3 regions of the Vibrio sp. JC009 genome follow, and region 3 is predicted to be linked to each of the others. Evidence: riboswitches for the same ligand, from Rfam matches in the RefSeq annotation. Region 3 holds a riboswitch; each other region holds the start of a gene.
The links. Region 3 has a riboswitch for cobalamin ahead of L3Q72_RS14240 (TonB-dependent receptor). Riboswitches for the same ligand answer to the same signal wherever they lie in the genome.
Positions count from the first base shown of each region.

Region 1: another riboswitch for cobalamin. It lies ahead of L3Q72_RS17425 (cobalt-precorrin-5B (C(1))-methyltransferase); the one in region 3 lies ahead of L3Q72_RS14240 (TonB-dependent receptor).
Region 2: another riboswitch for cobalamin. It lies ahead of cbiM (cobalt transporter CbiM); the one in region 3 lies ahead of L3Q72_RS14240 (TonB-dependent receptor).

Region 1 covers NZ_CP092107.1:551,924-559,438, reverse strand. Annotated here, with positions in the region: gene L3Q72_RS17435 (diguanylate cyclase) at 1-1,487, shown strand, start outside; gene L3Q72_RS17430 (Cof-type HAD-IIB family hydrolase) at 1,745-2,548, opposite strand; cobalamin riboswitch at 2,886-3,039, shown strand; gene L3Q72_RS17425 (cobalt-precorrin-5B (C(1))-methyltransferase) at 3,278-4,369, shown strand; gene L3Q72_RS17420 (precorrin-8X methylmutase) at 4,603-5,256, shown strand; gene cbiE (precorrin-6y C5,15-methyltransferase (decarboxylating) subunit CbiE) at 5,263-6,492, shown strand; gene cobI (precorrin-2 C(20)-methyltransferase) at 6,502-7,266, shown strand; gene L3Q72_RS17405 (cobalamin biosynthesis protein) at 7,275-7,515, shown strand, end outside.
Region 2 covers NZ_CP092106.1:1,160,134-1,167,648, reverse strand. Annotated here, with positions in the region: gene L3Q72_RS05455 (sirohydrochlorin cobaltochelatase) at 1-811, opposite strand, end outside; gene L3Q72_RS05450 (ABC transporter ATP-binding protein) at 828-1,493, opposite strand; gene L3Q72_RS05445 (energy-coupling factor transporter transmembrane component T) at 1,514-2,284, opposite strand; gene L3Q72_RS05440 (carboxypeptidase-like regulatory domain-containing protein) at 2,346-2,687, opposite strand; gene cbiM (cobalt transporter CbiM) at 2,702-3,298, opposite strand; cobalamin riboswitch at 3,389-3,526, opposite strand; gene L3Q72_RS05430 (O-acetyl-ADP-ribose deacetylase) at 4,110-4,628, opposite strand; gene L3Q72_RS05425 (hypothetical protein) at 4,751-5,317, opposite strand; gene L3Q72_RS05420 (hypothetical protein) at 5,317-6,723, opposite strand; gene L3Q72_RS05415 (hypothetical protein) at 6,716-7,515, opposite strand, start outside.
Region 3 covers NZ_CP092106.1:3,182,190-3,189,704, forward strand. Annotated here, with positions in the region: rRNA gene L3Q72_RS14225 (16S ribosomal RNA) at 114-1,666, opposite strand; gene L3Q72_RS14230 (RNA-binding protein) at 2,209-2,652, shown strand; gene murI (glutamate racemase) at 2,621-3,430, opposite strand; gene L3Q72_RS14240 (TonB-dependent receptor) at 3,542-5,371, opposite strand; cobalamin riboswitch at 5,410-5,631, opposite strand; gene trmA (tRNA (uridine(54)-C5)-methyltransferase TrmA) at 5,793-6,902, shown strand; gene L3Q72_RS14250 (YijD family membrane protein) at 6,934-7,326, opposite strand; gene fabR (HTH-type transcriptional repressor FabR) at 7,316-7,515, opposite strand, start outside.

The DNA of each region.
Region 1 (7,515 bases), on a different replicon from region 3:
CTCATGAATGGTTACTCTCTACGGGTAAGGTGCTTTATAACCAGGACAAAAAAGTCACAGGTGTAATTGCAGCGGACAGCTCCATTGAAGTGTTAATGGAACAGTTAGCTAAACGAGGCGATATCTATCACTCTTCCTACAGCTATGTGATCAACCCGGAAGGAATCATCATCCTTCACCACGACCCTAAAATTATAGGGAAGAACATTTCAGAATTAATCACTGAAAATCTGAGCTTCAGCGATGAAGAAGGCTATTTATCTTATGTTTTGGATGGCATAAACAAAATCGCCTATTTTAGTCACACCTATGAAGCTGACTGGGTTGTCGTCACTGTGGTGGAACGGGCTGAAATTCTCAGTGGTATTATTTTTAACATCGGGCTCTATGTTCTGCTGGCCTTAGTGGTATCCGTTTTACTTGGATTAGCTCAGAGTCACACCTTAAGTGAGAAGTTTAGTACGCCACTAATCAGGTTAAAGAGTAAGGTGACCTCCGTTGTTCAGGGTGACTGGAAGAGCGAAACCATCTCCCAATATCCGAATAATGAAATCGGCATAATCTCCCGGGAAATCGATAAGTTAACAACGGATGAGTGGTATGCAAAATCTCAGGAACTAAAACTTGCGGCGAGTGTGTTTACTCATGCCCGTGAAGGTATCGTCATCACCGATGCGAACGCAAACATACTGGATGTGAATGAGACATTTTCACTAATCACCGGCTATACGCGTGAAGAGGCAATAGGCCAGAATCCGGGTATATTAAAATCCGGTAAGCACGATAAACAGTTTTATGAGAATCTGTGGGGCTCCCTGCTTACAGAGCATTACTGGTCAGGAGAAATCTGGAATAAAAGCAAATATGGCGACTTATACGCTGAGTTGCTCACCATTAGTGCAGTAACGAATAACAGAGGCGAGATTCAGAACTATGTTGCTATTTTCTCAAATATCACACCGATGAAGGAACACCAGCAGCAACTGGAAAAGATCGCTCATTACGACTTTATCACCCAGCTACCGAATCGCTTGCTGCTAACCGACAGATTGAAGTTGTCTATCAAACAGTATGAAAGAACCCGGCAGATGTTTGCTGTGGTTTACCTTGATTTGGATGGTTTTAAGGCCATTAATGACACTTATGGGCATGATGCGGGTGATAAGGTGCTGTCAAGAATTGCAGGCCTTATGAGTCATTGCATACGCGAAGGCGATACCCTTGCCCGTGTCGGGGGAGATGAGTTTGTTGCCATCCTGGCGAACATAAATGAAGCTGAAGATTATGAAAGTATCGTCAAACGGCTTTTAAAGTCAGCAATGATGCCGATGCAGCTAGGAGAGGCAAGAGTACAGACTTCGGTGAGCATCGGGGTATCTCTGTATCCAAAAGATGGAGCCAGTGCTGAAGAGCTTATTCAGCGAGCGGATGAAGCCATGTATATGGCGAAACAGGCTGGTAAGAACCGGTATGCTCTCTATAAATAGCATACTTTCTTTATGCAATAAAAACGTCAAATCATTCACCACGCCCTCGTTCCTATGCTCCTGCGTGGGAATGCATGCCGCGGCTGAAAACATCTACGTAAAACACTAAAAGAGCAGAAAATAAGTTCCGTGAAAGTTTATACTCAGCTGGTAACTTTGAGTCTGATATGCATTCCCACGGAGGACCGTGGGAACGAGATTTTTGCATAACTATTCAAGATTGAATCTGATGCTATAAGTCCTGAAACGGCTATAAATTATGCGTTATTCAGATGAGCACGAATAACCTGTAACACGCCGCCCTCGTTGTTACCCGGAGCAGAAAAACGGGCGTATTTTTTCACGCCTTCATGCGCGTTTTCTACGGCGTAGGAGTGATAGCTGGACTGAAGCATTTCCACATCATTGAAGTAATCACCAAAACTCATGGTTTCGTTATAACCGAAATTCAGCCTTTCCTGCAGGTTTTCGATGGCCGCTCCCTTTGAAGCCTCGGAATTCATAATATCCAGCCAGACACGGGCACTGATGACGACTTTATGATCATGGCCAAACATCTGGTTGATGCCTGGATAGACCTTCTCTTCGGTACCATCAAAATGGCAGATGGCGACTTTGATAAATTCATCTTCTACAGTCAGAAGATCTTCTACATAATGGCAGCGTTCATAGTATTTACTGAACTCTTCCAATGCATCCGCTGCCTGAGTTTCGATATAAGCTGACTGCTTTCCGCACAGAACGATATGCGCTCCTTCAATGGAACGGGCATGATTGATAATGTTGTTGATGTTTTCCTGCCCCATAGTGCAGCTATAAAGCTCCTGGCCTTTATGCATTACCATGGTGCCGTTTTCAGCAATAAACATCATTCGGTCTTTGATTGGTTCAAAGGTCTTTAACAGGCTGTAGTACTGACGGCCAGAGGCGGCAGCGAAGATGATGTTGTTTTCTTCAAGCTGTTCATATAGCCCGAAAAATGCAGGATCCAGTTTTCCCTTTTCATCTAAAAGCGTACCGTCCATATCCGCTGCGATAAATTTAATGTTGTCTGAGCTCACTGATAACTACCTTAAAATGCCTGACAAGTTCTGATTCGGTGAAGGAGTATATGTGTTTGAAGTCACAAAATATAGGCTTTTACGCTTATATCATGTGTGATTTCGTTGCATTTCAGGCAGATTGTATCCGTGATCTATGTCACTATAATGAAGTGGTGTAAATGTATCGGTATTTTTGCGCTTGTTAGCTGTTGATTTTAAAAAGTCACGCTTTATCAATATGTTGCTTTTGTAAATTAAAGGACTTATTTATCGATTTGCCTATTTTTCAAAGGGCGATATTTATCTATTGTCTAAAATTGATAAGCGTCAAAATTATTAGTAATGCCATATGAGAGACTTCCTCAACTTATTTAGTACCAGATAGCGTCTGCTATCTTAGTGAATCAGGTGAAAATCCTGGGCTGTACCCGCAACTGTAAGCGAATAAATTACCGGCAAATTGAGGCCGGATTCGTAAGCCAGAACCTGCTAAATAGAACATATTTTATAAAGACTGGGCGGGATCACTCAGCATTGCTTTTCTATGATTCCCGCCAAATTGTTCTCGTAACTTAAAACCAGTCTTTACCGTCTTACGTCATTTTCGTGATGATGAAGACGAACTTGAATTCCTGCTCCGTCGTCATTCCCGGGATGACGGCGGTGGTTGGCTTTGGAGTGATATAAGTGGCGTGTTTCGTGAGCGCGAAGCGACGACAAAAATGAGTTATATGGATTGGAAATTAAGTGGGTAAGTTAAAGCGTTCAAAGCACAATGAAGAATTGCGCCACGGTTATACGACAGGTGCATGTGCTGCGGCAGCTGCAAGGGCTGCGGTGAGAATGCTTATTCAGCAGACTCCTTTTTCACATATCGAAATACAGCTGCCAAACCGGGACTTTGTCACCTTTGAACTCTGCCGTCTTGAGGGAGCAGAAGAGGTGACTGCAGGCATCATTAAAGATGCCGGTGATGATCCGGATTGCACACATGGTTTAGAGATTCAGTGCAGCGCCAGACGTATAAGCGAGCCGGGTATTTTCCTTAAAGGCGGAAAAGGCGTAGCCACAGTGACTTTGCCGGGACTGGAACTACCTGTGGGAGAACCAGCCATTAACCCGGTGCCGAGAGCCAATATTTTAGAAATGGCAAAGCTGGAATGGCAGAAAGCAGATGAACAAACAGGGCTGGAACTGACCATTTCAGTTCCCGGCGGTGAAAAAGCGGCGAAAGAGACCATTAGTGAAAGACTCGGGCTTATCGGTGGCATCTCGATTCTGGGAACCCGGGGTACGGTTAAGCCGTTTTCGACCTCTGCTTATGCGGCATCGGTAAGGCAGTCGGTTCAGATTGCCAGGGCCAATGGCTCTGAGCACCTTGTATTAACCACAGGCGGACGCTCAGAAAAGGCGGCTATGGCTTTGCTTCCTGACCTGCCGGATATGGCCTTTATCCAGGCAGGTGATTTTATTGGTGTCGGTTTGCGGGCTTCGAAACGCTACAGTGTAACGCGTGTTACGCTGGTGACCATGATTGGCAAAATGGGCAAGCTGGTTTCAGGGCGAATGATGACTCATGTTTCCGGCCATGCAATTGACTTTCAGCGCCTGAGTGAGCTTGCGAAAGAGGAAGGCTTGTCTGCGTCTTTGTGCGGTGAGATAACTTGTGCAAATACCGGACGGCATGTGCTGAATTTGGTACGTGACAATAATGAACAGAGTTTTCTTAACCGTTTATGCAGGGAAACTCAGGCACATGCCAATCGCTATACCGCGGATGCGCTGGAAATTGATGTGATTTTGATTGATTTTGATGGGAAGGAGTTGGCTCGCAGCTAATTCCTTCCATATATAGTCATTTCAACAGTCGTCGTCATTCCCGTGAAAACGGGAATCTGATTAAGGCGCGTTGTAAGGTATAAGGTTATTTGTAGCTCTACAGCGCACAGACAGTAGATCCCGGATAAAAGCTTCGCAATTTCCGGGATGACGAAAGTAGACGGCTTTGAAGTGACGAGAATTAAGGGATTCGGCTAAGACGAAACCTAAAACAGTATTCAGGTGGAAAAACAATGGAAAAAATGAAGCAGATGACCCGTCAGGGGCAGGTAATTGAAAATGACTCGTTTTCGATTATCGATCAGGAAATCCACCAGTTTCATGGCGGTCATAACTTCGATGAAAAACAGTGGCCTGTGGTAAGAAGAGCAATCCATACCACGGGTGATTTTGAGTTTGCCAAACTATTTCACTTTAGTGAAGGTGCGGTGGAAGCCGGTATCGAGGCGATTAAGTCAGGTTGCCCGATTGTCAGTGATGTCACCATGATCACCAGCGGCCTGAGTGCGCAGCGACTGGCGGTGAACAACAACAGCGTGCATTGCTTTATCAGCGATGAAGAAGTGATAGCCATAGCCAAAGAGAAGGGTGAAACCCGCGCAATCTGGGCGATGCGTAAAGCGCGTGATTCAGGTCTGCTGGATGGCGCGATTATTGGTGTGGGTAATGCGCCTACCGCTCTGTATGAAGTACTGCGTATGGTTGAAGCCGGTGAAATAAAACCGGCGCTGATTGTCGGCATTCCTGTGGGCTTTGTTAAGGCAGAAGAGTCAAAAGACGAATTGATGCAGCAGTCAAAGGTGCCATATATCGCCAGTGCAGGGCGTAAAGGCGGCAGTCCGATTGTGGTTTCGACTATTCACGCACTTATGTACCAGACGGTGTAAATAACGATGACGAGTATAACGGTTGTTGGTGTTCCTGAAGATGGTTGCGTTAGCCTGACCAGCAAGGCAGTGAACGCTGTTGCGGCTGCGCGCGTAGTGGCAGGGCATCCGCGCCATCTTGAATGGTTTCCTCAGTTTGAAGGCCTGTTTCTGGATATGAGTCAGGGCTTTTCTGACTGGCTGAGTGAAGTGATTGACGAAAGCGAAGAGGGCGGTGTGGTTGTGCTGGCGTCGGGCGATCCTCTGTTCTTTGGTATTGGCAGTACTCTGTTAAAGAAAATGCCGGTGGACGAGCTTAGCTTTATTCCCACTCATAGCTCTGCGCAACTGGCCTTTTCAAGGCTGGGTATCCCATGGTCGGAGAGTCGCTTTATTTCCTGCCATGGCCGTAAGCTGGCGGGTTTGGTGGCTAAGATGCAGCAGGGTAATTTGTTTGCCATTCTTACCGACAGCAAAAACACGCCACAGATTGTCGCTGCACATATGAAGCAGTTCAGTGAAACCGGCTGGAAGCTCAGCGTTTGCGAGCAGCTTGGTGGCACGGAAGAAACCATCAGAACTTTCAGCGTAGAAGAACTGGCTGAGAGTGATACCGGATTTGACCCGCTCAACATTCTGGTGGCTCAGAGGGAAAATCAGGCTCTGTGGGGCGGGCACGGTCAGTTTTCTTCTGACCAAAGCTACCTGAAACGTATGCCGAAAAACGGCCTGATCACCAAGCAGTCGATCCGTCATCTTGCTCTCACCAGTATGCGGATTCAGTCAGATGATACCGTCTGGGATATAGGCACAGGCTCAGGTTCGGTTGCCATTGAGTCCGCAAAGTTTGCTAACAATGGCCAGGTATATGCCGTGGAGTGTAATGAAGAGTGCTTTGAAAGTATTCAGGCAAATATTTTTGCCCATGGCACTGATAATGTTGAACTGATTAAAGGCAAGGCTCCTGAGGCCCTGTCGGAACTGGAAAAGCCAGACGCCATATTTGTCGGCGGCAGCAGAGGTGCGATGGAATCTATTCTTTCTTACTGTCTGGATTCACTAAAGAGTGGCGGCCGTCTTGTGGTTTCGGCTGTCACTATGGATACGGTGGCGGAAGTCTACCAGTGGGCGAAGCAGAACGACGTCAGCTTTGATGCTCAGATGGTTAACGTATCCAGCACTCAACCGCTTGCTCATTATCTTCGCTATCAGGCGGAGAACCCGATTCATTTATTCACAATAACAAAAACTGTGTAGGAGAAATTCATGGACAATAATAACTTAGGTCAGCTATACGCAGTTGGTGTTGGTACAGGAGACAGCGAACTGCTTACTCTTAAAGCGGCTCGCCTGATAGCAGAAGCCGATGTGGTTGCTATCCCTGAAAAAAACAAAGGCAAAGCCGATTCATTTGCATGGGAAATCGTAACCGGGGCACTATCAGAAGAAGAGATTTCCGGTGAGCGTCTGTTTTTGCATTTTCCTATGACCCGAGACGCGTCACTGAATGTTCCTGCTTGGCAGGCGGGTGCTGAGGCGATTCTTGAGCGCCTGAAAGAAGGCAAATCTGTGGTATTTGTGACTGAAGGCGATCCGTCAGTATTCAGTACCTGGGCTTATATTCAGGAAGAACTGGACGAAATCGCGCCGCAAGTGGTTCCTGTTATTGTACCGGGTGTGACTTCCATTACGGCAGTACCGGCGGCAACCAAAATTCCTCTGGCCGACGGCAAAGAGCGTTTCTGCGTCGTGCCTGCGACCTATGGTATTGAGTGCCTTGAAACACTGGTGCATGACTTCGATACCATCATGCTGATCAAAGCCGGTCGTATGATCCCGCAGCTCTCGGCAAAACTGAAACAGCTTGGCCTTGAGGGAGCGGCAACTTACGTTTCTCATGCCAGTACAGATAAAGAAGAGATCTACACTAATCTGGATGAAGTGCCGGAAGAGCACCGTTACTTCTCTATGGTTCAGATTTCTATCCGCTCCCGTCGCGGCGTACTGCGCGGTAAACAGTCGGCAGCGTAAGCGGGACTATGAAGAAGTTAGCTATATACGCCATCACCGTAAACGGAGCGAAGCAGGCCGCAAGACTAAAGCGTGCGCTTCCCTTTGCGGATCTGTTTGTCACTGAAGCTGCGATAGAGCAGGCACCGGAAGCAGAGCTATTATCGCTTCCGCTGGCTGGCTTTGTCGCTGATAAGTTCAGCCAGTATGACGGGCATATCTTTATTTTTGCCAGCGGCATTGTCAGCCGGATGATTGGCCCGCTGATGC
Region 2 (7,515 bases), 1.3 Mb from region 3:
TTACCAGTCCCTGCTCAATCTGAGTGAAGATAATATCCGTCAGCTCAGGCAGAGAAAGCAGGTTAAACGCTTCACCCTTCTCACCTTCTGCGATTGCCACATCACAAAGCTCGGAAAGCTGAGCCTTAATCTCTGTCATATCTTTGATAAAGTGATTACCCGATACCAGCAGCATTGGGATGATTCTTAGCTGAGGTTTAGCATCGCTTTCACCCTGCTCTATTCTTCTCTTCAGAGCCGTTACAAGCAGATCGAACGGCATTGCGCCTTCCAGTGAACAGGAGATGTTTTTCTCTGAAAGCTGTGAAAGCAGAGTATCGCAGTAGCTGATTGCCTGATGCCCGGCGTTGTCCAGATATGGTGCACCGTGATGGATAAACAGGTTAATATCACTGCCGGTTTCAAAGCGTCCGTTTAGCGCAGAAAGCAGATCATTCGCTCTGTGCGTATGGTGAATAATCGCCGGAGTGTATTCGATAGCGGAAAGCGAGAAGTTTCGGAAACCCTCAACAATCAACTCTACCTGCTTATGTTCATCTGTCGGGAACAGATAGCAGGAAACCACCAGAATGCGCTGATAGCCTTCCAGATCCAGCGCCGCAAGCACAGACGGCAGGTTCAGATACTCTTCACCGCTTGCTGCCAGCTTTTTGGTTACCATGCGCGAACTCACAGCGATTCTCACTTCGCAGTTCGGATAGCGCTCTTCCACTTTGCGCTGCAGTTCGTTGTAACGTTTCTGTTCAACCACTGAGCCAAAGCAACTCAGTACTATCGCGGTTCCCTGAGTGTAATGTCTTAATCTTTTCATTTTTTCTCTCTCAGCTTTAGGCCGGTTGTTGTTCTAAAATCAGTTTTCCTTCGTGCAGACGATATTCCGTATCAGTCAGCGTTTTGCGAAGTTTCTCGTCATGGCTGACAAGAATAATAGGCAAATTTACCCGGTTTACTATGTCGATAAACAGCTGGTAGTTTTTGTCATCAAGGCCGTTGGTGGGCTCATCAAGCAACAGCACTTCCGGCTTCATTACCAGCACACTCGCCAGTGCAGCAAGTCTTTTCTGACCGCCGGAAAGGCGGTAACTTACGCTGTGAGCCAGATGCTCAATACCCAGATCTTTGAGGGTTTTCATCGACATCTCTTCCGCTTCTTTCTGGTTGTACCCCTGATTGATGGGGCCAAAGCAGACATCTTCTATCACCGTAGGAGAAAACAGCTGATCATCCGGGTCCTGAAACACCAGACCTAACCGGGTGCGGAACTTTGCAAACTCTTTATCCGACTTGCAGCTATTCCCGAACAGAATCACTTCACCTTTCACATCCTGAAGCAGTCCGAGAATTATCTGTAAAAGCGTACTCTTTCCGCTGCCGTTACTGCCGGTAATGGCGACCCTGTCCCCTTTGCTCAGGGAAAAGTCTAATGCGTCGGCACACTGTTGTCCGTTTGAACGCTGGTAGGAGATACCTTTCAGCTCTATCAGTTTATTCACTTAATCTTTTCCAAAAATCACTATCTAACGGGCCAGACAGCCAAAATATCCATCGAGAAAACCACCAGCGTCAGGAACAGAAATAACATTGCTGAGCGATCAAATAACTGGCTCTGTTCTCCTTTTGATACGGGAAAATGACCACTGTATCCACGACACTTCATGGCAAGCCAGATACGGTCTGCCCGTGCCAGCGCTCTTACCAACAGCATACCAAACATATAGCCGTAGCTGCGCCAGACATGTAACCTTGGGCCGCATCCCAGACCGCGTGCTTTCATTCCAGAGCGGATGCTTGCTATCTCCTGCTGCATCACACTGATATAGCGGATACTAAACTGCAGCAGCAGAATAAACTTAGTCGGCACTCTGAGCACACAAAGCGCTTTAGTCAGTTCCAGTCCGGAAATACCGCTGCACTGCGTCATCATTAGCATGGCGGAAAGCGAAGCTTTGAAAAAGATCTCCTGCGCCTTAACCACTCCCGGCTCTGAAAGTACCAGAGGCCCCCAGTGAATCACCTGATCGCCGACGTAATTGAAAGGCAGAGGCAAAATGGTAAGCAGTACAACGCTATCGATAATAAGCAGGCGCTTCAGGCCAGTGGCAAAGCCCATAGGACTTTTCAGCCAGAGCAGACAGGCAAGAATAAAGTAACCAGCAAAAGAGAGCGGATTAGCAGACAGCACAATAGCGACGATCATAAATATCGCCAGCAGGATCCGGGTATGTGCTAGTCCATACTCAGCACTGCCCGCTTTTACGTTGCCTGATAAAACCCCTTCTATCATGCCTGTGCCGTTTTTCTGTTTCTGACCAGAACCAGAAGCCCGAACAGGCCAAGGATATAGCCTATCCCGCCAAGAATATCGTGCATAGTTCATAGTAAGCAACGTGGCCCTGACCACCATCGCCACGAACTGAATAGGAATCCGGCACTACAGGATCTATGGTAAAGAAGCCTTCTTCATCAGCAACTGCCGTACCGACAACTTTACCGTCTTTCAATAGCTGAACTTTAACGCCAGCCCCGGCTGGATTAGCACCGCCAACAAAATAAACCTCACCTTCGATATAACTTTCTTCCGGATACACAGACATACGGATCTTGTGAGCATAAGCCGATAAACTCACACTTAGAGTACATAAAATAAGAAGCATTAAACCGGCAAATTTTGATAATAACTTAGTCATTTTCTACAACTCTCTTAACCCCGGACACTCATTAGTTCCGGGCGACTTTTCTTAAGCAATTTTAATGTAAACGCGAAAATCACACCTTCCAGTGCAGCCAGCGGCAAGTGGGCGATAATAACCAGAGAAGCACTATTCATAAATACATCACCGGACAGTACAAGCACCAGTGCAACCATCAGGCTGGTAAGAAATACCGAGCCAAAGCCAGCCAGAAAGCCAACCACTGAAGGTGACCATTTATCCATATAAGGTCTGAGAAGCACACCAACTAAAACCGCCGGAACGGCAATATTCATGGTGTTGACGCCAAGCACCAGGATTCCACCAAAGCCAAAGAATACAGCCTGAAGAACAAGACCAATCAAAACTACGGGAAAAGCACTCCAGCCCAACAGAAGACCGATCAATCCGTTAAATATAAGGTGAACACTGGAAGGCCCGATGGGAATATGAACCAGAGAAGCCACAAAGAAACATGCTGCAAGTACTGCTGCCTGTGGGATCTTGCTGTCAGTGAGCTGGCGCAGACCGAGATATGATCCGCCAATAGTGATTGCGGCTCCGGCAGCCAGAACCGGCATACTTAGTACGCCATCTACAATATGCATATCTTCCCCGACAAAATATCTGAACTGCGCTGGGAAGAGTTTGAGAAATTATCAGAAACCACTTCTGAGTGCTCCCGCCCAGATCGTAAGCAATATGAATTCACATCTAGCAGGTTCTGACTTATGGCATTCGTTAGTGGCGATGCTATTTACAGTTGCGGGTACAGTCCAGGACTCTCACCTGATTCACTTTCAGCCCAAAGGCTCACTAGATAAAGTCTGTGGAGTATCGCACACCGATTTCTGGTCACAATTGATTGCGATCAATTTTGAAGTAACGGCAGATTTGCGTATTGATAAATCTGATTGAGCTGATAAATACTCGCCGTTCTATAGATATTTATTGCCAATAAATGGATGGCTGATCACTCTTCTTCAGTCGATATTGGCGCAAACAGCAATTCCTTTAGGAACAGGATCGCCCACATCTGCAGCAATACCCAAATCATCATTTGAATGGTATACATACGCCCTCCCTTGGCTCCGCCTGGTAATCATCATGATTATCTATTAACCAAGATACTGAATTACCGACTGACATACCAGATGGGAAAGGCGCAGATTTAGTCAGTTGAATGGGATACAGATTTCCACACTACAATAGAGACTAGAGCAAGCAAGATACGCTTAATAGAAGTGGCTAGGCAGGTGGATCTCACTGGAAAATAGCATAAAAAAAGCGAAGCTGGGTGCTGTAGAGTCCGCAATAACCTTTTACTCTACAACACGCCTTGAGCAGATTCCCATTTTCATGGGAATGACGAACTGTTTAGCTAAAAATGAAACGAGTAGTTGTGGCGACTTCTTCTATCTACTCATCCGAATAACCGTAGGCTTTCTGCCAAACCTGATTAATCTCATGATCAAAAAGATAAAAATAAATATCGATATCCTTAAACTTAGACTCCCTGCAAACATCCAGAGAAATCTGAGCCGCCTCATGCAGCGGATAACCATACACCCCACAGGAAATAGCCGGAAATGCAACAGAATCACACCCATTTTCCAGAGCCAGATACAGTGAAGAGCGGTAAGCCGAAGCCAGAGTTTCTGCCGGAGACGGATCGGAATGATATATCGGCCCGACAGTATGAATCACATAATCGGCATTCAGATCACCCGCCGGAGTGATCCGAGCCTCTCCAGCCGGACAACGCACCCCATTCACTTCCGGAACCTGATAGCAGGCCTCAAGCAGCTTAGGTCCCGCCGCCCGGTGAATGGCACCATCAACACCGCCTCCCCCCAGCATTCTGGAGTTTGCAGCATTCACAATCGCGCTGACACTTGCGCGGGTAATGTCCCCCTGAAGAATTCGGATATTGGTCATGGCTTCCTCCGGTCGGAATGCAACTGATATATTTAGTTTAGTCATGAACGGAGGTTTGTTCCGACATATAACCGCGGCGAAAACCAATGAAACTACCAGCAATCAAATACTAGTTGAATACATCAAAGCTCTTCGGAATACTTCTCCACATGCAAATTCAAAAAGTGCATACCTGCGGAGCTCAGAACATAATGCTTATCACCGCATAGATATAAGAAGTTCCTGTCAGCAAGATAGGCTATTGCCTTATCCCAGTTTTCTATTCCAATAGCCTGACGGATATCATTGTAAATAGTTTGCTCTGCAATTTCTTCAAGAGCAGTTCGGCCCAGGCCAATGACAGGCGTTGCCAGATCGTCAAGGTCAAAACCTTTGTCTACCCAGTAGCGCGCAATGATCAATAACATCGCCTGGATCTTAGTTGCGTTGGTATCCGCATCTTCCTCGGCTTCACTGCGGCTAATATAGAAAAACTCACCTTCAACATTAAAGTTAAGGTTGTAGCCAATGTGCAGGTAGAGCTGGGTAAAGTGATCAAGATTTGTGTACAGCTCTGTGTAGAGGGGGCTGTCTGTAAAAGCCTGCTGGTAGATATCGTACACCTGCTTTGTTATCACCTTACCGTTCACAAAGGTGGCGTATATCTGCTGGCTTTTTGCCATATTGATTTGTGAAAAAGCCGTATTCATTACTTCACTCTCTCAGTTCGAATTCTACGATAAAGATAAACGGTTTCATCCTGTACCAGGCGGCGCTGGAAGTTGGTCACTTTTACTGCATGCCCGTCTAGCATCTCATTGCTGCGCAGCACAAAGTTGAGCCCTTCTAACAGATCAACAAAATGATACCCCGGAAGATGTTCTTTTAACCGGCGCTGCAAGGCCAGCGTCAGATCCTGATACTCTGTCATTTGCATCTGCCTGACCAGATTATAAATCTGCTCTGCGCGCTCCAGTCTGCGCTCGGTGGAATCATCTTTGGAGCTAACCAGCTCCACATTCTGGTTCTGTTTAAACAGATTCTGATCGGACACTCTGGCTTCAATATCACTCACCACATTGTTCAGATAAGCTTCAGAGCTGCTGATACGCAGAACCTTCGGCCTTGGCTGCTGCATTAAGCCCATAAAGGCTCCGTTGTCACGGGCAAACTGACCGTCAATCTGTCTGCGCTTGAGGTTGTGACGAGTCGCATCCAATGCTTCTGAAAGTTCAGCAAATGCATTTTCAATCGCGTTAAACTGTTTAAGGCGTTTTTTGGAACGGGCTAAAAACTGATCGACCGAATGCGAAACCTTACTGATCTGAGAATGAAAGCTGTTAAAACTCACTTCATACCTCAGCATTGCTGTTGCGCGTTGGTGATCCTGATGCTTTTCAAACAGACGGCGCAAACCTTGCAGACATTCGAACAGGTTAGGGCCATCTTTCAAACGGCTCTTTTCATCCAGAAACTGGCGTGTCGGCAAAATATGCCGGGACAACAGGTGAGATATTTTTTCGATGGATTCGCGCTGAAGAACAGAAAACGCCCTGGAATTATCGGCCTTAGCGGCCTGCTCACTGGCTTCACTCAGCTCCTGATTAATCATCTGCATTTTAACCAGATTCAGACGGATACTGTTCAGCAGTTCACTCAAGCGATGAAACAGCTCGTCTATCAGCTCTTTGTAATCAAGCTCTACATCGCTAAACAAGAGCGAGCCCGATTCAAGCTGACCAAGCAGCAGACGTATGCCGCCCAGTTGAGTTTTCAACGCCACATCGGTTAAATCCTGAAACAGGCTACGGTCAAACAGCCGGAATACACCAATGACCGAACGGTCAAAAATAAGCCGGCTCTCCCCACCAAACTCATCTTTATCCACCAGAATATGCGCTGAAAGCAGGTTATCTGTCGAGAAGGCGGTGCGCAGCTGTTTACGCTTCTCCTTGCTCTGACCCTGCATATAATGGTGCAGCCTGCCCACAAATTTAGCTTCACGCACATAAGGCTCACCCGCTTCATCCATCTCACGAATGACATCACGCATAACGGTATGGTGCTCAAGCATAATGGCAAATGTCGGTATGGTCAGAAGTCGTTGATCACTCATCTTCCTCTCCAAACATATCCAGTTGCTCTCTGTCCAGAGTACTGCCTTTCACCACAAAGCTCTCCGGCATACCGGTAAAGGCTATAGTCCGGGCCGCATGATATGGGGTGGCAGTGCGCATGGCATCCAGGCGGAAATGCTGACCGAATTTAAAGATAATTTCGCTGGATGCAGAGTTCGTCGATGCACTAAGCACCCTGAATCCCGCTTGCTTTAGGTTCGGCAGCAACCAATCAAACTGCGAACTATCGACAGAGGCACCTTCGTCAATAATCAATGGGAAATGAGTGGTACAAGCCTTGTTTCTTAGGCGACTAAGCAGGATTTCAACCAGCTTCAGATTAATCAGCATAATGGTTGAGGTAGATTGCGACTTACTCTCCCACCCGGTCTGCCCCTGCTTTTTCACCCGGTAGGCAATACCTGCCACAATCTGCTCCATGGTTAACAGCGCAGCTTTTCCGTCGGGGAAGAACTTATGACTGAAGGCTTTCAAACGTTCAATAAACTGCTCTGAGGCCTTTTGATCTGAGTGAGTGTCCAGATGTTCAATCTCTCCCACCAGATCACTGAATCTCGCTTCAACCTTAATCTGAGCTTCTACCTGAGCCAGATCATTGATCGTCACTCCGGCAAACGCACGGTTAATGCTCTGCTCAAACTGACGAACCATTTCCCTGTTATTTTTCAGCTCGTTAATGATGCTGTGAATAGAATGCTTATGCTCAACGAAGTTTTTACGCAGTATATCAAACTCTTCTTCCAGCCCCTGATAGCGGGACTGCAACTGTT
Region 3 (7,515 bases):
TCCACTTTTAAAAAAGCAGAACCAAAGCTGTTGAAAGTGTTGGGCACTTTCTTTTCTCTTTACTTTATAAACCATCAATCTGTGTGGACACTAATCAACAACAATCTATCGTTTAAGGAGGTGATCCAGCCCCAGGTTCCCCTAGGGCTACCTTGTTACGACTTCACCCCAGTCATGAACCACAAAGTGGTAAGCGTCCCCCCGAAGGTTAAACTACCTACTTCTTTTGCAGCCCACTCCCATGGTGTGACGGGCGGTGTGTACAAGGCCCGGGAACGTATTCACCGTGGCATTCTGATCCACGATTACTAGCGATTCCGACTTCATGGAGTCGAGTTGCAGACTCCAATCCGGACTACGACGCACTTTTTGGGATTCGCTAACTTTCGCAAGCTTGCCGCCCTCTGTATGCGCCATTGTAGCACGTGTGTAGCCCTACTCGTAAGGGCCATGATGACTTGACGTCGTCCCCACCTTCCTCCGGTTTATCACCGGCAGTCTCCCTGGAGTTCCCGACATTACTCGCTGGCAAACAAGGATAAGGGTTGCGCTCGTTGCGGGACTTAACCCAACATTTCACAACACGAGCTGACGACAGCCATGCAGCACCTGTCTCAGAGTTCCCGAAGGCACACTAAAATCTCTTCTAGCTTCTCTGGATGTCAAGAGTAGGTAAGGTTCTTCGCGTTGCATCGAATTAAACCACATGCTCCACCGCTTGTGCGGGCCCCCGTCAATTCATTTGAGTTTTAATCTTGCGACCGTACTCCCCAGGCGGTCTACTTAACGCGTTAGCTCCGAAAGCCACTCCTCAAGGGAACAACCTCCAAGTAGACATCGTTTACGGCGTGGACTACCAGGGTATCTAATCCTGTTTGCTCCCCACGCTTTCGCATCTGAGTGTCAGTATCTGTCCAGGGGGCCGCCTTCGCCACCGGTATTCCTTCAGATCTCTACGCATTTCACCGCTACACCTGAAATTCTACCCCCCTCTACAGTACTCTAGCTTGCCAGTTTCAAATGACCTTCCGAGGTTGAGCCCCGGGCTTTCACATCTGACTTAACAAACCACCTGCATGCGCTTTACGCCCAGTAATTCCGATTAACGCTCGCACCCTCCGTATTACCGCGGCTGCTGGCACGGAGTTAGCCGGTGCTTCTTCTGCAGCTAACGTCAAATAATAAGCGTATTAAACTTACTACCTTCCTCACTGCTGAAAGTGCTTTACAACCCGAAGGCCTTCTTCACACACGCGGCATGGCTGCATCAGGCTTGCGCCCATTGTGCAATATTCCCCACTGCTGCCTCCCGTAGGAGTCTGGACCGTGTCTCAGTTCCAGTGTGGCTGATCATCCTCTCAGACCAGCTAGAGATCGTCGCCTTGGTGAGCCTTTACCTCACCAACTAGCTAATCTCACTTAGGCGTATCCTATAGCGTGAGGCCCGAAGGTCCCCCACTTTACTCCGAAGAGGTTATGCGGTATTAGCCATCGTTTCCAATGGTTATCCCCCTCTACAGGGCAACTTCCTAAGCATTACTCACCCGTCCGCCGCTCGACGCCCATAAGCGCACCCGAAGGATTGTTTATGTCGTTTCCGCTCGACTTGCATGTGTTAGGCCTGCCGCCAGCGTTCAATCTGAGCCATGATCAAACTCTTCAATTTAAGATTTTGAGGCTCAATGAATACTGAAAACATTACTAATTACGTAATGTGAATTGACTGTGCCGAATGATTACTCATTCGTATTGGTCACTCAGTTCATTGAAACCAAATTGTTTCCGAAGAAACTATTTTGATTGTCATCAACGAGTGCCCACACAGATTGATAGGTTTATATTGTTAAAGAGCTATTTGACTTCGCCATTCCGGCTTGGTCAGGGCTGCGTATTCTACACTTCCCGACTTCCGAGTCAAGAACTTTTTTCAAATTCTTTTCTCTTCCCCGATTCCGTTGTGTGACCTGCGCCTCACTCCGTGTCGGTGATGCGGCATTATAGGGAGGAACTTTATTAACGCAAGATCTTTTTTTGATTTTTTTTCTGAATGCTGAAAAAGCAATCAATAGCCTGTTTATTGAATAAAATTTCAACATTTGAAGGACGTCACACCAATAGGTTGGAAATCAAAAGTAGATATACGTAAGATTCATATGTCTATTCTGTTAATAGCACTATTGTCTTTATTACTAAAAGTTGTATTCAGATATGAACTCAAAAAAAACTTTCTTTTTGCTTACTGCCTTAGCTGTTCTCGGCGCAGCGATTTTTCACCAGGTTCCAATTTCCCCTGCTCTATCTTTTGTGATTGGTGTTATTTCTGCCGCCTTTATCCTCAACCTTAATACATCAAGTAACTCCGTAAATAACGAAAGCCCGTCAACCAAAACACTTTATGTTGGTAACCTGCCTTATAAAGCGAACGAAGCTAATGTTCGGGAACTGTTTTCTGAGCATGGTGAAGTTTTCGCTGTACGTTTAATGAAAGATAAGCGCACAGGTAAAAGAAGGGGCTTTGGTTTTGTCGTAATGGCCAGCCAGGATGCTGATAAAGCTATTTCTGCACTTAACGACAATGATTATATGCAGCGCACTTTAAAAGTACGTATTGCAAATGATCCTAAACATCCGGATTCGGAAACGTCTCAATAGATTTAAAGTTAAGAAGCTTTACGGCTTTGTTCAGTGCGGTTTTGTCTCCCAAAGCCGCACTGCTGAATATTTTATATTCCCCGCTATAAGAATTTCCATCCAGCACATTAGTCAAAAGAGACTTCACTCTCCTTGCTATTGCTTCACCTGAGTCAATCAACATTACCTTTTGCTCAAATGCGAGATGAATTTCATCTTTAATTAGAGGGAAATGTGTACACCCCAATACTGCAACATCAATAGTATCTTTTATCGGAGCCAGAATATCTCGCAGTTCATTGATATCGACAGCTTTACCGCATAGCTTCTCTTCTGCTATATCCACTAACCTTGTCGACCCAAGAAGTTTGACTGGCTTATCGGGAGAAAAGTCGTTTATTAAGTTATGAGTGTACTCTCTCTTAACTGTCGCCGGAGTGGCAACAAGCCCGACAGCCCGGTTCGACAAAAGAGAAGCCGGCTTAATGGCAGGCACTACACCTACAACAGGTATGGTTAACAGCTCCCTTAATTTGGGAAGCACGATTGTGCTTGCTGTATTACAGGCTATGACAACCAGATCGATTTGTTCATCACGGACAAAGCGGCAAATCAGCTTTTCTACACGAAAAAGAAGAGTTTCACGAGAAAGCTCGCCATAGGGATAAGCGGCATTGTCAAACAGGTAGCTATATTCAAGGCCGGGTAATAGCTTTTGAATTTCCTTAAAGACGGATAATCCACCGACTCCTGAATCAAAGACCAAAACTTTTGCCGGACGACCTTGAAACTTCACCACAACTGACCACCTGAATACTGTTTGCGGCGATCATACTCTGAGAGAGCAAGTTAGCAAGCAAAAAGAAAACCGCACAAAGGCGGCTTTCTCTACTTTCAGGATAAGGGGTAATTAAAAGCTATATTCTATAGTTGCGTAGTAACTTCTTTCCTGAGTGTTGTAGTAATAGGTTTCACTTGGATTGGTGTCAGTGTTCGTACCAGTAGCCAGGGTATAATCCTCTTCCAACAGATTAGCAACCCGCCCTCTTAGTGTGAGAGAATCAAATATGTAGTAACTAACAGCAAAGTCTACCAGTGAATATGCTGACAGCTCTGTAGTACCGTTGCTATAGTCATACCTCTTACCCTGATATAAGTAGCTCAGATCTGCCTGCCAGTTATCTGCATAATAGGTCGCATTCCATTTTACATTTTCTTTCGCCCTTCTGGCCAACTGACGGTCATTCTCTTTATCTTCAGGGTCCATATATTCAAAACTGATGACATGGCTTACTGGTCCAGTATCAAACATAGCAGACAACTCAATACCCCGAATATCTACTTCCTGAACATTCTCGCCATTGGAAATCATGTTATCAATTTGAGTTATGTACCCGGCTATGCGCCAATCAAATAAATCCTGTTCCGCTTCTAGCGCTAATTCATAACTCTTGGACTCTTCCGGCTCCAGATCGCTATTACCATAATTCGGCCAATAAAGGGCGTTGAAGGTCGGAGCTTTAAAACCAGTGCCAGCATTTGCCGTCAGGCGATAACGAGTTAGAAACTGCCAGCCAGACCCTAACTGCCATGTTGTATTCTGCCCATAACGTTCATTGTCATCGTGTCTTAATGCACCTTCCAGCTGAACTGAGTCTATATTGGCAGCCGTATTGATATAAAATGCGGTATTCTTTCTGGAAGTTTCTTCATAAGCCGTAGTAGACTCCGACACATCATCTTTGTACCAATCAACACCTGCTCCAAAAGACCAGCTTTCGCTCACTCTGTACTGATTAGTGAATGCAAAGCTTGTCCGGTCTGTTTGATAAACACTGCTATATAAGTTGTCATCCAGATGATCTTGGTTCTGGCCAAACTCCAGCTTTGAAGTTAAGGCGTCGTTCTCAAACTGAATATTCGCAGCGATGTTATAGGAACGTTCATCCTGATAAATATCATCTACACCACCAAAATACGAATAACCTGAAGCATCATATTCCAGCTCACCTTCATGATACAGCGCCTGAATATCAGCACTTAAATTGTCGTTAAAGCTATATCCCAGAGTCGTAACAAAATCTTTGGACTTATAGCCATCATTATCCTCCTGGCCAGGAAGGTTTGTAGCAGAAAAGCCATCTGTACTAAGGCTATTAGCAGCAAAAGAAACGTGGAAGTCTTCATTTACTAACTTTGATAGAGATACTTGTCCTTGCTTATAGTTGTCACTACCCATAGTGCCACCAGCAATAACTTCCGAGCGGTGATGTTTCGTAATAACATTGATTACACCAGCAATAGCGTCAGAACCGTACATTGCTGCACGGGAGCCGCGTATATATTCAATACACTCGATGGCAAAAACAGGAATCGAAGCAAGTGATGCCGCTCCCGTAGTAGCACTACCAATACGTATCCCATCAATCAGATAAAGAACATGGTCAGACTCACTTCCCCGAACAAACACACTCTGCTGCTGACCATAGCCCCCGTTAGATGAGAGCTGGATCCCGGGCAATCGTCGTAAAACTTCTGTGATACTTTTAGCCTGAATGGCAACAATTTCATCTTTAGTAACAACTTCTACAGAAACCGTTGTACTTTCTAAGGACTGCTCAAACCGGTTCGCAGTAACCACAATAGTTTCAACATCCGAAGCCGCTTCCTGAGCCTGTGAAAAAGAAGCATAAGAAAAGAGCGATGCCGACACAGCAATCGCTAAAATAGATTTTTGCATTTTATTCCCTAAAATCGCGTAGTTAGTCAAGTGGCATGAGGTGCCACTATCCTGCTGGCAGGTCTTCGGACTCAAGAGCACGATATCAATCAATATCACCTTACATCTGACTTCCCACCCAACTTCTGAGCAGTGCCTGGCTTCTAACCTAAGATGTTCGTTCTCTATTACCGCTGCGCGTCAGTTCCGGAGTTACACCGGATTCCCTATTATTCGGACTGCAAATAATTTGCATCCGCACCAACTTCCGGACAAATACTAAAAATCAAAGGCAAAACTGTCCAGTGCTATTACTGACTAATTGGTAATATATTTTTCCCCTATGGCATAACTAAGCCTGATAACTTGTCAATGAATACTGGACATGTGCAGAGTATTGACTAAAATCTGCGCTCCCTGTGTGAATGCAAAAGGCAAGATAATGGCGACTCCTGAAATAAACCCTCAGACATATACCGAACAACTTGAAGAGAAGAAGCAACGCCTTTCCGGCATGTTCTCCCAATACAATGTTCCTGAGCTGGAAGTTTTCGAGTCACCGGAGAAACACTACCGCATGAGAGCAGAGTTTCGTGTATGGCATGAGGGTGATGATCTTTATTACGTCATGTTCAACCAGGAAACCCGCGAGAAATACCGCGTTGACCAGTTCCCTGCTGCCAGCAAGCTGATTAATGACCTGATGCCTGTGCTGATGGAATCAATGAAAGCGAACGATACGCTTCGCCGCAAACTGTTCCAGGTAGACTTTCTTTCAACGTTAAGTGGCGAGATCCTGGTGTCACTTCTGTACCACCGCCAGTTGGATGATGCGTGGACAGAAGAAGCCAAGACACTTAAAAGCAAACTGAATGATGAAGGCTTTAATCTGAACATCATTGGCCGTGCCCGTAAAATGAAGATCGTTCTGGACAGAGATTATGTTGTTGAACGCCTGAACGTAAATGGTGATACCTACATCTACCAGCAAGTTGAAAACAGCTTCACCCAGCCTAACGGGGAAGTGGCTCAGAAGATGCTGGAGTGGGCGATTGACTGTACCCAGGAGAGCAGCGGCGATCTTCTTGAACTGTACTGTGGCAACGGTAACTTCTCTCTGGCTCTGGCACAAAACTTCGAACGCGTTCTTGCAACGGAACTGGCCAAGCCTTCAGTTCAGTCCGCTCAGTACAATATCGCTGCCAATAAAATCGATAATGTTCAGATAATCCGTATGTCAGCAGAAGAGTTCACCGAGGCAATGGAAGGTAAGCGGGAGTTCCGACGCCTTAAAGATCAGGGAGTCGACCTGAAGAGCTACAACTGCAACACCATTTTTGTTGATCCGCCAAGAGCCGGTATGGATGTGGATACCTGTAAGATGGTTCAGGGTTATGAGCGCATTCTTTATATTTCCTGCAACCCGGAAACACTGAAAGAAAATCTGGATATTCTGGGTGAAACCCATGATGTAACCCGGTTTGCGCTCTTTGACCAGTTCCCGTACACCCACCATATGGAAGCGGGCGTTTTACTTGAGAGACGCAAATAAAAGAAAACGAGCCGCAAGGCTCGTTTTTTTATTATTGCTGTTCTTGCTGTTCCTGCTCTCTCTTTCTTACGTATCCGAGCTTTTTACCAACCCAAAGCATAAGAAGCATTGTCACGATAATGGCAAAGAAGTTAGAACCCGCTTCCGGGTACTGCGCCTTAACGAAAGCGGAATGACCAAACGCCCCTACAAAAAAGCAGGCTAAACCGATTAGCGGGATCTCTTCAGCTACCGGGCTTTTCAGATAGTCCTGATACAACATCTGCACGGCCAGAACCAGTGCGATGACAGGAAAGATTGAGAAGGCGATTTCAGTCATCGTCAGAGCCGACAGAAGTGCATTACCGCACATACCAGCAATGACCGCTAAAATAAGAGTCTTTCTTTCTGACTTTACATTGTAGGGAGTTGAGTCATTTGACATAGTTATATCCTGTTTTTTGTCTTTCACGTTCTTTTCTATACCAGTATGCACCTTTTGCAGTCATCCTCAACTGCATAACAAGGCGCTCTGTAAGTTCATCTCTTTCATGCTTATCCAGATCAAGCGCTTCTGCTCCCGAACTGAATACCAAAATTACTGAAGCTTCAGCCTGAACAACCGCCTCTTCGC